3 regions of the Aureimonas sp. AU20 genome follow, and region 2 is predicted to be linked to each of the others. Evidence: riboswitches for the same ligand, from Rfam matches in the RefSeq annotation. Region 2 holds a riboswitch; each other region holds the start of a gene.
What was found. Region 2 has a riboswitch for cobalamin ahead of M673_RS19705 (ribonucleoside-diphosphate reductase subunit alpha). Riboswitches for the same ligand answer to the same signal wherever they lie in the genome.

Region 1: it holds a riboswitch for cobalamin, as region 2 does, so the genes downstream of both, M673_RS03470 (CbtB domain-containing protein) here and M673_RS19705 (ribonucleoside-diphosphate reductase subunit alpha) in region 2, are expected to answer to the same signal.
Region 3: it holds a riboswitch for cobalamin, as region 2 does, so the genes downstream of both, M673_RS04090 (putative oxygenase MesX) here and M673_RS19705 (ribonucleoside-diphosphate reductase subunit alpha) in region 2, are expected to answer to the same signal.

What each region holds. Positions count from the first base shown of each region.
Region 1 is NZ_CP006367.1:759,248-763,576, reverse strand. Features, by position in the region: gene M673_RS03480 (sensor histidine kinase) at 1-43, shown strand, start outside; gene M673_RS03475 (response regulator) at 206-583, shown strand; cobalamin riboswitch at 700-937, shown strand; gene M673_RS03470 (CbtB domain-containing protein) at 970-1,155, shown strand; gene M673_RS03465 (CbtA family protein) at 1,270-2,004, shown strand; gene cobU (bifunctional adenosylcobinamide kinase/adenosylcobinamide-phosphate guanylyltransferase) at 2,001-2,513, shown strand; gene cobW (cobalamin biosynthesis protein CobW) at 2,518-3,597, shown strand; gene cobN (cobaltochelatase subunit CobN) at 3,604-4,329, shown strand, end outside.
Region 2 is NZ_CP006369.1:140,719-145,047, forward strand. Features, by position in the region: gene M673_RS19690 (EamA family transporter) at 1-264, opposite strand, end outside; gene M673_RS19695 (TetR/AcrR family transcriptional regulator) at 261-830, opposite strand; gene M673_RS19700 (hypothetical protein) at 1,132-1,758, shown strand; cobalamin riboswitch at 1,851-2,073, shown strand; gene M673_RS19705 (ribonucleoside-diphosphate reductase subunit alpha) at 2,197-4,329, shown strand, end outside.
Region 3 is NZ_CP006367.1:893,869-898,197, reverse strand. Features, by position in the region: gene M673_RS04100 (PAS domain-containing protein) at 1-654, opposite strand, end outside; gene M673_RS04095 (methionine synthase) at 883-1,965, opposite strand; gene M673_RS04090 (putative oxygenase MesX) at 1,994-2,980, opposite strand; cobalamin riboswitch at 3,101-3,323, opposite strand; partial or broken gene M673_RS23510 (hypothetical protein) at 3,426-3,620, opposite strand; gene M673_RS04085 (fumarate hydratase) at 3,624-4,329, opposite strand, start outside.

The DNA of each region.
Region 1 (4,329 bases), on a different replicon from region 2:
GATCGAGGCGCCGCTCGCGGCCATTCGCAGCCCGCAGGCCTGAAGGCGTCTTGCGAGCTCTCACAGCTCAGCCGCCGCTGATTTCAGAGGCTGATTCGAGGTGGCAGAGCGATGCGGAACGACACAGAAAAATGGCGATTCGAAGCAAGTCGTTGGCTGGGTTCGTAGACTGGAAACCTTTCCGGTGTTCGCGCCTTTATCGGACATGAGCACGCCAGCAAAACATGCCGTTGCCCTCGTCGCCGAGGATGAACCCCTCCTGCGCATGGAGGCCGTCGACCTCCTGGAGGACGCCGGCTTCACCGTGCTGGAAGCCGCCAACACGACCCAGGCGCTCCGCCATCTGGCGGACACCGAAACGATCGAACTGCTCTACACCGATATCGAGATGCCCGGCCCGATCGACGGGATCGATCTGGCGCGCCAGGTCGCCGCGCGCTGGCCGCAGGTGTCGATCGTGGTCTGCTCCGGCCGGGTTCAGCCGGACGCGAGCGACCTGCCCCGGCAGGCGCGCTTCCTGCCCAAGCCCGTCAGTTCGGCGCTGATCCTCAGCGCCTTGGAAAAGGCGATGCCGACCGGCTGATAGGCGAATGCGCCGCCTGGCTGGCGTGAGCCGGACGGCGCATCCGCAGCTTGACGAGATGACAGACGCCTCGTCGCCTATCTCCCTGAATCGTTTGACTTGAGGCCCAGGGGGTTTATCCTCCCGCGCTGGATGGTCCCGCGGCGCGACATGCGTGCGCGGGCTAAGAGGGAATGCGAAGGGCCGACTTAAACCAAGGGCCCGGATCGCAGCCGACCCCGCGACTGTAGAGCGGCGAGGTTTCTTCACCGGCGGTCTTTCCGCCGGAAACGCCACTGGGCCTCGCGGCCCGGGAAGGCAGGAGAGGACCCGTGACCCGCGAGCCAGGAGACCTGCCATCCCTTGCGAAGGCGGCCATGTCGGCCGCCGTCACGGAGGTTGATGCCATGATCCGAACCGCCGCACCGGCCGTTCCTCACACCGACGCACCGGCGCAGACGCGCCTTCTCGTCGCCGCTTTCGCCCTGTCGCTCGGCGCATTCCTCGTCTGGGGCGCGGGCTTTGCCAGCGCCGACGCGCTGCACGACACCGTGCACGACGCCCGCCACGCCATGGGCCTTCCCTGCCACTGACGCCTCCCCGCTCCGTCGCACCGCATCTCGCCAGCCGACGCTGAACCCGGATTCGTCTCGTCTTTTCGGACGCGCGCTCGCCCGCGAGCCCCGTCCGCGCGCAGGATTTCGCCCATGCTCACCCGCACCCTTTCGGCCGCGATCTTCGCCGGCCTTTTCGCCGGCTTGCTCGTCACGCCCGTTCAGCAGGCCAAGCTCGTTCCCCTGATCCTCGCGGCGGAAGTCTACGAGGAAGGCGGCGCGCCCGCCGGCCACGACCATGCCGCCGGCCTTGCTCTCGTTTCCCCCGCGCTCGCCCATTCCGGCCACGAGGGCGGCGAGGCGACGACGCTGGTGGAAAGCCGCACCGGCGGCTCGATCCTGGCCAATCTCGTGCTCGGCTGCGGCTTCGCGCTGTTGCTCGCCGCCGCGAGCTTGGCCGCCAACCGGCCGCTGACGTTCCGCAACGGCGCGCTCTGGGGCCTGGCCGGCTTCGGCGCCGTGACGCTCGCCCCCGCGCTCGGCCTGCCGCCGGAGCTTCCCGCCATGCCGGCCGCCGATCTGGCCGCCCGTCAGCTCTGGTGGCTCGCCACCGTCGGCGCATCCGTGGCCGGGCTCTGGCTGGTCGTTCTGCGCGGCTCCACCGCCGCGCGGCTCGCGGGCCTCGCGCTTCTCGTCGCGCCGCATCTCTTCGCCGCGCCCCATCCCGCCGATCTGGCCAGCCCCATTCCGCCGACGCTGGCGGCCGAGTTCGCCGTCGCCTCGCTCGCCGTCTCGGCCCTGTTCTGGGTGCTGATCGGCCTCGGCGCCGGGCTCGCCAGCGATCGGCTGGTGCGAAACGAGCGCCGGGCCGCGGCCCTCTCGGCGTGAGCGTTCACTTCGTTCTCGGCGGCGCGCGCTCGGGCAAGAGCCACCATGCCGAAACCCTCGTCATGGCCTCCGGCCTCCAGCCCGTCTATCTCGCGACGGGCCAGGCCTTCGATACCGAGATGGAGGAGCGCATCGCCCATCATCAGGCGCGCCGCCCCGCGCCCTGGCTGACGGTGGCGGAGCCGCTGGATCTTGCCGGCGCGCTGCGGCGCGAGGCGGGCGAGGGCCGCGCCCTCCTGGTGGACTGCCTGACGCTCTGGCTCAGCAATCTCCTTTTCAGCGAGGCCGACATTCCGGCTGAGGCGGCGCGCCTGTGCGAGACGCTACGCGGCCCCCTGCCCGGGTTCGTGGTGCTCGTCTCCAACGAGGTCGGCCTATCCATCGTCCCCGAAAACAAGCTCGCCCGGCGCTTTCGCGACGAGGCCGGGCGTCTTCACCAACAGATCGCAGCGCTGGCAGACCGCGTCACCTTCGTCGCCGCCGGCCTGCCCCTCCCTCTCAAAGGCTGATCTCATGCGCAAGATTCCCGCCACCGTCGTCACCGGCTTTCTAGGCGCCGGCAAAACCACGCTGATCCGCAACCTCCTGCAGAATGCCGAGGGCCGGCGCATCGCCCTCGTCATCAACGAGTTCGGCGATCTCGGCGTCGACGGCGACATCCTGAAAGGCTGCGGCGTGGAGACCTGCCGCGAGGAGGATGTGGTCGAACTCACCAACGGATGCATCTGCTGCACGGTCGCCGACGACTTCATTCCCACCATGGAAAAGCTGCTGGAGCACGCGGACCGGCTCGACCATATCGTGATCGAGACCTCCGGCCTCGCCCTGCCTCAGCCGCTGGTGGCCGCCTTCAACTGGCCCGAGGTGAAGGCCCGCGTCACCGTGGACGGCGTCGTCACCGTGATCGATGCGGCGGCGGTTGCGGCCGGGCGCTTTGCCGACGACGAGGCGAAGGTTCAGGCGCAGCGCGAGGCCGACGAAAGCCTCGATCATGACAACCCGCTGGAAGAGCTGTTCGAGGACCAGATCCGCGCCGCCGACCTTCTCGTTCTGTCCAAGGCCGATCTCGTCTCGGACGAGGAGCTAGCCCGCGTGCGCGAGGAGGTAACCCTTGTCGCCGGGCGCAAGCTCGCCCTCGTGACGGCGAGCCAGGGCAAGCTGCCGGCCGACGTGCTTCTGGGCCTTGCCAGCGGCACGGAGGACCACATCCACGAGCGCCGCTCGCATCACGAGATCGAGCACGAGGGCGGCGTGGCGCACGACCACGACGATTTCGAGAGCATCGTGGTGGAGACCCGCCCGCTCGCTTCGCCCGACCGGTTCGTGGACGGGCTGAAGGGTCTGATCGCCGCGCACGACATCCTGCGCCTCAAGGGCTTCGCGGCCGTCGAAGGCAAGGCGGCGCGGCTTCTCGTGCAGGCCGTCGGCGGGCGCGTCGAGGCCTATTACGACCGGCCCTTCGCGCCCGGCGAAGCGCGCGCGACCCGTCTCGTGGTGATCGGCCTGCACGACGCGATCGAGGAAAACGAGGGGGCGATCCGCGCCGCCATCGCCGCGCTCGCCTCCACTGAAGCCCAGGCGGCGGCGGAGTAAGCGGCCTTGCATCTCCTCGCCGCGCAGCGCGGAACGATCGCGGACGGCGCGGAGGCGGTGGATCTCGGGCAGAGCCCCGGCGAGATCCTGTTTCTCTCGGCCGCCGACACCGAGCTCGCGGCGCTGGCCGGCGCGGCACGCCGGCTGGGTCTCGGCTCGGCCGAGCTGCGCCTCGCCAATCTCCTGCGCCTGTCGCACCCGATGTCGGTCGACACCTATCTCGCCCGCATGGGCGGGGGGGCGCGGCTCGTCGTGGTGCGGCTGCTCGGCGGCGAGCGCTACTGGCCGCATGGATGCGAGGCGCTGCTGGCGGCGGCGCGGGCGGGCGGGTTCGACCTCGCCATCCTGCCCGGCGACGACAAGCCCGACCCTGGGCTCGACCGGTTTTCCACGCTCGTTCCCGAGACGCGCCATCGCCTCTGGCGCTTCCTTTGCGAAGGCGGCGCGGCGAATGCGGATGGATTTCTGGAAAGCTGCCGCGCGCTGCTGAAGGGCGAGCCGCTGACGGGCGAGGGGCCGGCGGGCGAACCGCGCCCGATCCTCAAGGCGGGGCTGCTCACGCGGGGCGAAGCCCTGAGCGAGGGCGATCCTCGCCCGGTCGTGCCCGTCATCTTCTATCGCGCGCTGGTGCAGAGCGGACAGACGGAGGCGGTCGAGGCCCTGTGCGACGCGCTGGAGACCCAAGGGCTGGCGCCCCTGCCGCTCTTCGTCAGCAGCTTGAAGGACCCCGTC
Region 2 (4,329 bases):
GACCTGGCCAAGATCGCCGTGGCGATAGGCGGCCACGAGGAACAGGCTGTAGCCGGTCTGCAAGAGCGAGGAGAGCAGGAGAAACGGCCAGGCGTCGGCGGGCGGCAAGGGCAGGAGCAAGGCGAAGGGCAGCGCCACGGGAACCATCGTCAGGCTCATCACCGTGACGACCCAGAAGCGGTCGGCGCCCGAGCGCAGGAAGGCGTTCCACGAGGCATGGGCGAACGCGGCCGAGAGAGCGAGGCCGATGACGAGCGGGCTCACGAGCGGATGCCCGCCCGGGCAAGAAGCGCCTGCGTGCCATCCCGCAGCCCGCGGATCGCCTCCTCGGCCCGGCTCGTCTGCGCCTTGAGCGTGGCGCCCTCGAACAGCATGGCGAGCACCGCTGCGGTTCGCGTCGCCTGCGCCTCGTCGGTTTCCGGCAGCAGAAGCGCGCGCAGCCGCATCTCGAACGCCTCCTTCTGGGCAGCGGCCGCCTGGAAGATGGGATGGCCGGGATCGCCGTACTCGGCCAGCGCATGGGCGAAGGCGCAGCCATGGAAGTCCGGCCGGGCGAACCATTGCTCGTACCAGCTCACGATCGTTTCGATCCGAGCGGCGGCGCTCGGCGCCATGTCGGCCAGACGGTCGAGCTGCCTTTCGAAGCGCTCGGCGCGAAAGCGCAGGACAGCGCAGATCAACTCGTCCTTGGCTCGGAAGTGGCGGTACATCGTCATCTTCGCCACGCCCGCGTCCGCGATGATCCGGTCGATGCCGACCGCATGGTAGCCATCCGCCCGAAACAGGCGATAGGCGGTTTCCACGATCTGCTGCCGCTTGTCGGACATCATCGGCTCGCTTGCCACTGTAGGTGAGACAGGTCTGTATCACTTGCGGGCTAGATCGGCAATCCGAACGATCGTGCATCCGCTTTCGGGAAAGCTCGGCCGACCTCTTCGAGGTCGGAGGCATCATGGCCTGCAAAGCAGTTGGGGACGGTCTTCGCCAGCCCACCAGCGTCATCAACTGGCTCTGGAGACACCAACAGACCGGACGGAGGACTGCACCCGACCAACTTCCCAAACCATCGGACTGCCGCTCGTAACAGAGGAGCCCTCCACGGAGAACACCGCGTCTGTGATAGGATCGCGCGTGGTTCAGGCTAGGAAGGAGCTGAGATCGGCGAACCTCCTCCCAGTCGGTCGGATCGCCTACGCGAACGAAGACGGGTTTCTCCCATGGATCGGCTACCCGGACGCCATCGCGCCTTGGGCTGAACCGCTGCGAGCCGTTTGCGAGGCCACCCGCGATGTTCTTCCGGAGAAGATCGAGGCGATCCTGCTGCGCGGGTCGATCCCACGCAGCACGGCCTCGGCGGGGGCCAGCGATCTCATAACTGTTCATGCCGGCGAGATCGGAGCCGAAGAGCGCGCAAGACCGAGCGAGTGCGGACAGGCGATCGCGGCCGATTTCCCGGATGTGACCGAGGTCGAGCTTTTGACGATTCCGGAAACGGAATTCTGGTCGGAACGAAGGTGGGAATGGCTGCGCTTCATCCTTTCCCATCAAGGGCTCACGCTCCATGGCATCGATCTGATCGCGAGGCTACCGCCGCCGCGTCTCGACAGGCGTGCAGTGGTCCATGATCGTCCGGGTGCGAGGTGGATGTCGAAATGGGAGGGACACTGGCGCGATGCTCGGACAGAGGCCGAGCGTCGCAGCGTCTGCTCTTGGTTGATGATCCTCCGCTTCCCTGTCCGTGATGGTCGCGACGGGTGAGAGGTCCTCATTCCGCCTCGGGGCGGGACTCACCGCAAGCCGGATTTGGGGATAAGGCCCGAGAGCGCGTTGACTCACCGGGTGGTTGCCGCACCATATGCGGCAGTCACGGTCCGCTGCGTCGCAAGATGTGGTGGCTAAGAGGGAACCCGGTGAGCTGATCCAGAGATGGAACGGCGAGGCCGGGGCTGCCCCCGCAACTGTAAGCGGCGAGCCCTTCGTCCAATCCGCGTCACTGGAGCCAAGCTCCGGGAAGGCCGGACGGAAGGCGTTTGACCCGCGAGCCAGGAGACCTGCCGCGACTTGCTTGAACCTTCCCTGGGCGGGGTGTCCCGGTGGATCGTGTGCCTGTCGCGGCTGGGGTCCCTTCGTCTGGGTCGCCTGGGTCGTTTTGCATGCGTCCGCTCGGCCTTTGCCTCCACTCGCTGGAGCAGCCGAATGTCTCTTCTTCCTTCTTCCACGGCCTTGCCGTCGCCGTTCCCGGTCCTGTCCGTCGATGCCGGTGCAGCCGATCTCGCATCTTCGCTGGCAGCGCGCGTCCTGCGCCGCAATGGCGCCGTCTCAGGGTTCGACGCTTCGAAGATCACGGTCGCGATGACCAAGGCGTTTCTTGCCGTCGAGGGGCGGCAGGCCGCCGCCTCCACCCGCGTCCACGACACGGTGCGGCAGCTGACCGACGAGGTCGTCGCCGCGCTCACCCGCCGCTCGGGCGGCGACCGCCTCCTTCATATCGAGGACATCCAGGACCAGGTCGAGCTCGCGTTGATGCGTTCGGAGCATCCGAAGGTCGCCCGCGCCTATGTCCTCTACCGCGAGGAGCACGCCCGCGCCCGCGCGGCGCAGGCCACCGCGTCGCAAACACAGGCCGCGCCCGCGTTGTCCGTCCGGCAGGCGGACGGCTCCCTCGCGCCGCTCGACGAAGCCCGTCTGGCCCGCGTCGTGACGGAAGCGTCCGACGGCCTCGACGGCGTGTCGCCGGACGCGATCCTCGCTGAAACGCGGCGCAACCTCTACGATGGACTCACGCTCAGTGAACTCGCCGAGGCGCCCGTCATGGCGGCGCGGACCCTGATCGAGACCGAGCCGAACTATGCCTTCGCCTCGGCTCGGCTGCTACTCGACAAGCTGCGCGGCGAGGCGCTGTCGTTCCTCGCCGGCTCGCCCAGGACGGCGACGCAGGCCGACATGGCGGTGCTCTACGCCGAGACCTTCCCGGCCTATCTCGACCGGGGCATCGCGGCCGGGCTGATCGATCCCGAACTCGCCCGCTTCGACGTGGCGCGATGTGCTGCGGCGCTGACATCGGAGCGCGACAACCTCTTCCAGTTCCTCGGCCTGCAGACGCTCACCGACCGCTACTTCCTCCAGACGGAAGGGGTCCGCTTCGAGCTGCCACAATGGTTCTTCATGCGCGTCGCCATGGGATTGGCGCTGCGCGAGGTTGATCGCGAGGCCCGCGCCGTCGAGTTCTACGAGCTTCTGTCGAGTTTCCGCTTCATGGCCTCGACGCCGACGCTGTTCAACGCCGGGACCCCGCGCCCGCAGCTTTCCTCCTGCTTCCTCACCACCGTCGCCGACGATCTAGGCGGCATCTTCAAGGCGGTGAAGGACAACGCGCTGCTCGCCAAATATTCCGGGGGCTTAGGCAACGACTGGACGCCGGTGCGGGGCCTCGGCGCCCACATCAAGGGCACCAACGGGCAGAGCCAGGGCATCGTGCCCTTCCTGAAGGTGGCCAACGACACGGCCATCGCCGTCAACCAGGGCGGCAAGCGCAAGGGCGCGGTCTGCGCCTATCTCGAGACCTGGCATATCGATGTCGAGGAGTTCCTCGACCTGCGCAAGAACACGGGCGACGATCGGCGCCGCACGCACGACATGAACACGGCGCACTGGGTGCCCGATTTCTTCATGCAGCGCGTGGCCGAGAACGGCGACTGGACCCTGTTCTCGCCCGACGAGGTGCCGGGCCTGCATGACCTTTACGGGCGGGCCTTCGCTGAGGCCTACGAAGGGCATGAGATCAGGGCCGCGCGCGGCGAGATCCGCGTCCACCGCCGCGTGAAGGCGGTCGATCTCTGGCGGCGCATGCTGACCATGCTGTTCGAGACCGGCCATCCCTGGATCACGTTCAAGGACCCCTGCAACATCCGCTCGCCGCAGGGTCATATCGGCACCGTGCACTCCTCGAACCTGTGCACCGAGATCACCCTCAACACCTCCGCCTCCGAGGTCGCGGTCTGCAATCTCGGCTCGGTGAACCTCGCGAGCCACGTCAACTCCGAAGGGCTTGACCGCTCGCTCCTCGCACGGACGGTGAAGACCGCGATGCGCATGCTCGACAATGTCGTGGACATCAATTTCTACACGATTCCCGAGGCGCGGGCGTCGAACCTCAGGCACCGTCCCGTCGGCCTCGGCCTCATGGGCTTCCAGGACGCGCTCCAGGCGCTGCGGCTCGCCTATGCCAGCGAGGCGGCGGTGGCCTTCGCCGACACGAGCATGGAGGTGCTGAGCTATGAGGCGATCTCCGCCTCGGTGGACCTCGCAGCCGAACGCGGGCGCTACCCC
Region 3 (4,329 bases), on a different replicon from region 2:
CATAGGCGCATTGCACCAGACGGTCTGATCGACATCGAGGTGTCGCCCCTCGTCGCGTCCCCGCGATCCCGCGAGGACATCGAACTCGGTCGCGGTGCGTCCAATCACGTCGTCCTTGGAGAAGCCCGTCATGTCGAGAAAGCCCCGGTTGACCCGGACATGGCGCTGGTCAGCGATACGGCAGATCATGGCGGGCGCGGGATTGGCGTTGAAGGCGCTCTCGAACCGGTCTTCCGCGTCGTAACGCGCGGTCTCGTCTTCCACGATCAGGACGACGAAGTCGGGTTCGCCGTCATCCTTGGTGATGACCTGGAAGCGCAAGGCGTGGACGCGGGACTGGTCTGGCGTTCCGTCAACCCGGACTTCCACGACAATGGGTTCCGACTGCTCGCCAGCAAGAACACCCTCGATCGACAGCCCTGTCCCTCGCACGGGATGCTTGTTGCGATAGGTCAGCCGGAAGCGCTTGCGATAATCATCGACGTCGCAACCGAGATCCTCGATGCGCTCGGCGCCGTGCATCGTCAGGGCGGCGTCGTTGGCCCAAAGCACACGCTGGTCCAAGCCCAAAAGGATGACCCCGTCACGTAGCCCCGAGATCAACTGGTGAAGTTGGCGGCGGTCGGGATCCGTCTCCGTCTTGGGGTTCGCCATGACATCTCATCCTTGCTCCAGCTCTCGAATGCCGGGAAGCTCGATCCGCACCGGCATCGCCATGCCTGTTCACCTGAACGAAGATCGACCGCTTTGGGGACAGAAGCCATGTCGCTTTTGTGCCGTGGATGGGTCGATAGCGGACCGGCAGCTTTCGGGTCAATCGCGCGGAATGCTGCCATTCCGCAAACGCCCGACCACCGCCGTTCCAGGCCTCTACGCTCATGCTCAAAAGCGGACATAGGTCTGCCCGATCTGCAAAGTCCCCCGATCTGCGAAGTCCATTGATGCGAGGTCTTTACGGATGATCGCCGCGCCAGCGCCCAAGGCCTTCAACTTGCCTCGCGCCACGTCGCGGGACAATGGTGCCATGCCGCAGTTGGTGGCGGGGTAGAGCTTGTCTGGATCAACGAACCGGAGCGCCTCGCGCAGGGTTTCCGCGACCTCGTCCGGCGTTTCGATCGTGTCGGTCGCGACATCGATCGCGCCCACCATCACCTTCTTTCCTCGAATGAGCTCGATCAGGTCCATCGGCACACGGGAGTTCCGGCACTCGAGCGAGATGATGTCGATCTTGGACTTCCGGAGGTTGGGGAAGGTCTTCTCGTACTGCCGCCACTCCGATCCGAGAGTCTTCTTCCAGTCGGTATTGGCCTTGATGCCGTAGCCATAGCAGATATGCACGGCCGTCTCAATCTTGAGGCCCTCGGCGGCCCGATCGAGGGCGGCGATCCCCCAGTCGTTCGCCTCGTCGAAGAAGACGTTGAACGCAGGCTCGTCGAACTGCACGATGTCGACGCCGACGGACTCGAGCTCCCTCGCTTCCTCGTTGAGAATCCGCGCGAACTCCCAGGCGAGCTTCTCGCGGCTTCTGTAGTGGGCGTCGTGGAGCGTATCGATCATCGTCATCGGACCGGGCAGCGTCCACTTGATCGGCTGCCCGGTCTGCGCGCGCAGGTACTTCGCGTCCTCGACGAAGACGGGCTTCGTGCGTGAGACGGCGCCGACCACGGTCGGCACGCTGGCATCGTATCGGTCGCGAATCCGGACGACCTCGCGCTTCTCGAAGTCGACGCCGCCGAGATGTTCGACGAAGGTGGTGACGAAATGCTGGCGCGTTTGTTCGCCGTCACCGACGATGTCGATGCCCGCCTGCCGCTGGTCGTCCAAGGCAAGACGCAGGGCGTCCCGCTTGCCGGCGAGTAGATCCTCGCCTTCGAGCCGCCAGGGCGACCAGAGGGTGCGGGGCTCGGCGAGCCAGGACGGCTTGGGCAGACTCCCCGCGGTGGTCGTCGGCAACAGAATCGTCATGCTCGTGGTCCTTTCGTGTCCGTTCCGTTCATAGGCCCGCAGTCGCAGACCAGCGCTCGAGCTGCGCGCCATGCGGCCGAATGACATGCTGTTCGGCAAAACGGCCCTGCTCGACGGCCAGCCGGCTGCGCTCGTCGCGGTCATAGACAATTCGGGTCAGGGAATAGTCCTGGCGGCTCAGGCTCGGCCTGTAGTGTTCCGCCGCCGGGGAGTTGGCGTTGTAGATCTCCGGGCGATAGATTTTCTGGAAGGTCTCCATCGTGGCGACCGTGCTGGCCAGCTCGACGTTGGAATAGTCACCCGTCAGGTCGCCGAGATGGTAGAAGGCCAAGGGCGCGACGCCGCCCGGCGGCAGGAAATAGCGTGCCCGCATCCCCATCCTTGCGAAGTAGTCGTCGGTTCTGGAAAGGCGGTCAGTCCCGTATTCCACCCCGAGGATGGGGTGGACGTTTGCGGTTCGGCGATAGGTCTCTCGGCTGGACACGCTGAGGCAGATGACCGGCGGCTTCGGGAACCGGTCCCGGTAGGCGGCAGAGGCCAAGAATCGCTTGAACAGGTTGCCGTGCAGCTCGCCGAACCCGTCCGGCGCGCCGCCATCGGGGTTCTCGCGGATGTGGCCGGCCAAACGGATGCTGAAGTCGTAGTCGCGGACATAGGAGGAGAAGTTGTTGCCGATCATGCCGTCGTGGCGCTCACCGCTGCGCCTGTCGACGACGGTGGTTGCCAGGATCTCGATCAGCGGGAAGGTCTCGGCCCCGTCGCGCAGGCCGACCGTCAGGTCGGCGGTGACGATCCGAAGCTCGACCGCGTATCGATCTCCCGTCGGATTGTCCCAATGCATGAGGGAGTTGAAGCGGTTGTCGATCATCGCCAAGGTGTTTCGCAGGTTCTCGCGACGACACTCCCCTCGTGCGAGGTTGGCGAAGTTCGTGGTGATGCGCGTGCGGTCGGCGGGACGATAGTCCTCGTCGAACGGAACGCTGCTGATCGTAAATGCGAAGGCGCTGTTCGTCATGACCCACCGTCTTTGGTCAGGCGAGGGCCGAAGGAAGAACGCGCAAGGGCGAGCGCCCCGACGCCAACGGCCAAGGGCACGAACTCCAGGCGCGATCCACCGGAGGAACCCCCGTCCGAGGAACGTTTCGCGTCGGAGGCAGGTCTCCTGGCTCACGGGTCGCTGCGACGGTTCCGGCCTTCCCGATCCTCTTGCGAGGCTCAGTGACACACGATGGATCCGCCGCTCGCCGCTTACAGTTGCGGGGGCAGCGCCAGACTCTGCCCCGGAGGGACACCACTGGCTTCCCGTCTTAGCCCCATCGCCATGTCTGGAACGGGGAACCTCGACAGGCGACATTCAGCACGTCCGCAACCATGCTGTCAATGAAGACATAAGGACATCTTTATGTCCGCATGCGAAGCGTCATGTGACAAACGGGTACGAGAGCCGCGATCACGATCCTTCACCCCGTTCGTACGGGCACTGCCGGTCGGTCCCAGGCAATCGCGCCGCCCTTCTGGTATTCGATGACACGGGTTTCGAAGAAGTTCTTCTCGTTGCTGAGGTCCATGACCTCCGACATCTACGGGAGCGGGTTTTCCGTTTCCGGGAACACGGAAGCCAGCTCGAGCTGTGCGCAGGGGCGGTTGCCGATGAACTCTCAGGTCACACGTTCAGCTGCGGCACCGCCGAGAGTGAGGCGGGGCTTGCGCCATTGCGAGGGACCCGTTTGGTGGATCGAATGCCCCTGCGCGTCCACCGCGACCGTTACGGGCATGTCCTCCACGACGAATTCGTGGATCGCCTCCATGCCGAGATCGGCAAACGCGAGGACGCGGGCCTGCTTGACCGCTTTGGAGACGAGATACGCCGCGCCGCCGACCGCGATCAGATAGGCCGCGCCGTGGCGCTTGATGGACTCGATCGCGGCTGGCCCGCGCTCGGCCTTGCCGATCATGACGAGGAGCCCGGTGGCGTCCAGGACGAGGTCGGTGAAGCCGTCCATGCGGGTGGCCGTGGTCGGGCCGGCGGGGCCCACCACCTCGTCGCGCACTGCGTCCACCGGGCCGACATAGTAGATCGCCCGATCCTTGAGATCGACCGGCAGCGACTCGCCGCGCCCGATCATGTCGGCCATTCGCTTGTGCGCGGCATCCCGGCCGGTCAGCATCCGCCCCGACAGGAGCAGCGTCTCGCCGGCCCGCCAACTGGCCACCTCCTCGCGCGTCAAACGGTCGAGATCGACGCGTCGCGCCTGTGCCGTCTGCTCGCCCCGGTCGATCTCGGGCCAGAGAGACAGATCGGGCGGGGTGAGCCGCGCGGGGCCGGAGCCGTCCAGCGTGAAGGTGAGATGCCGGTCGGCGGCG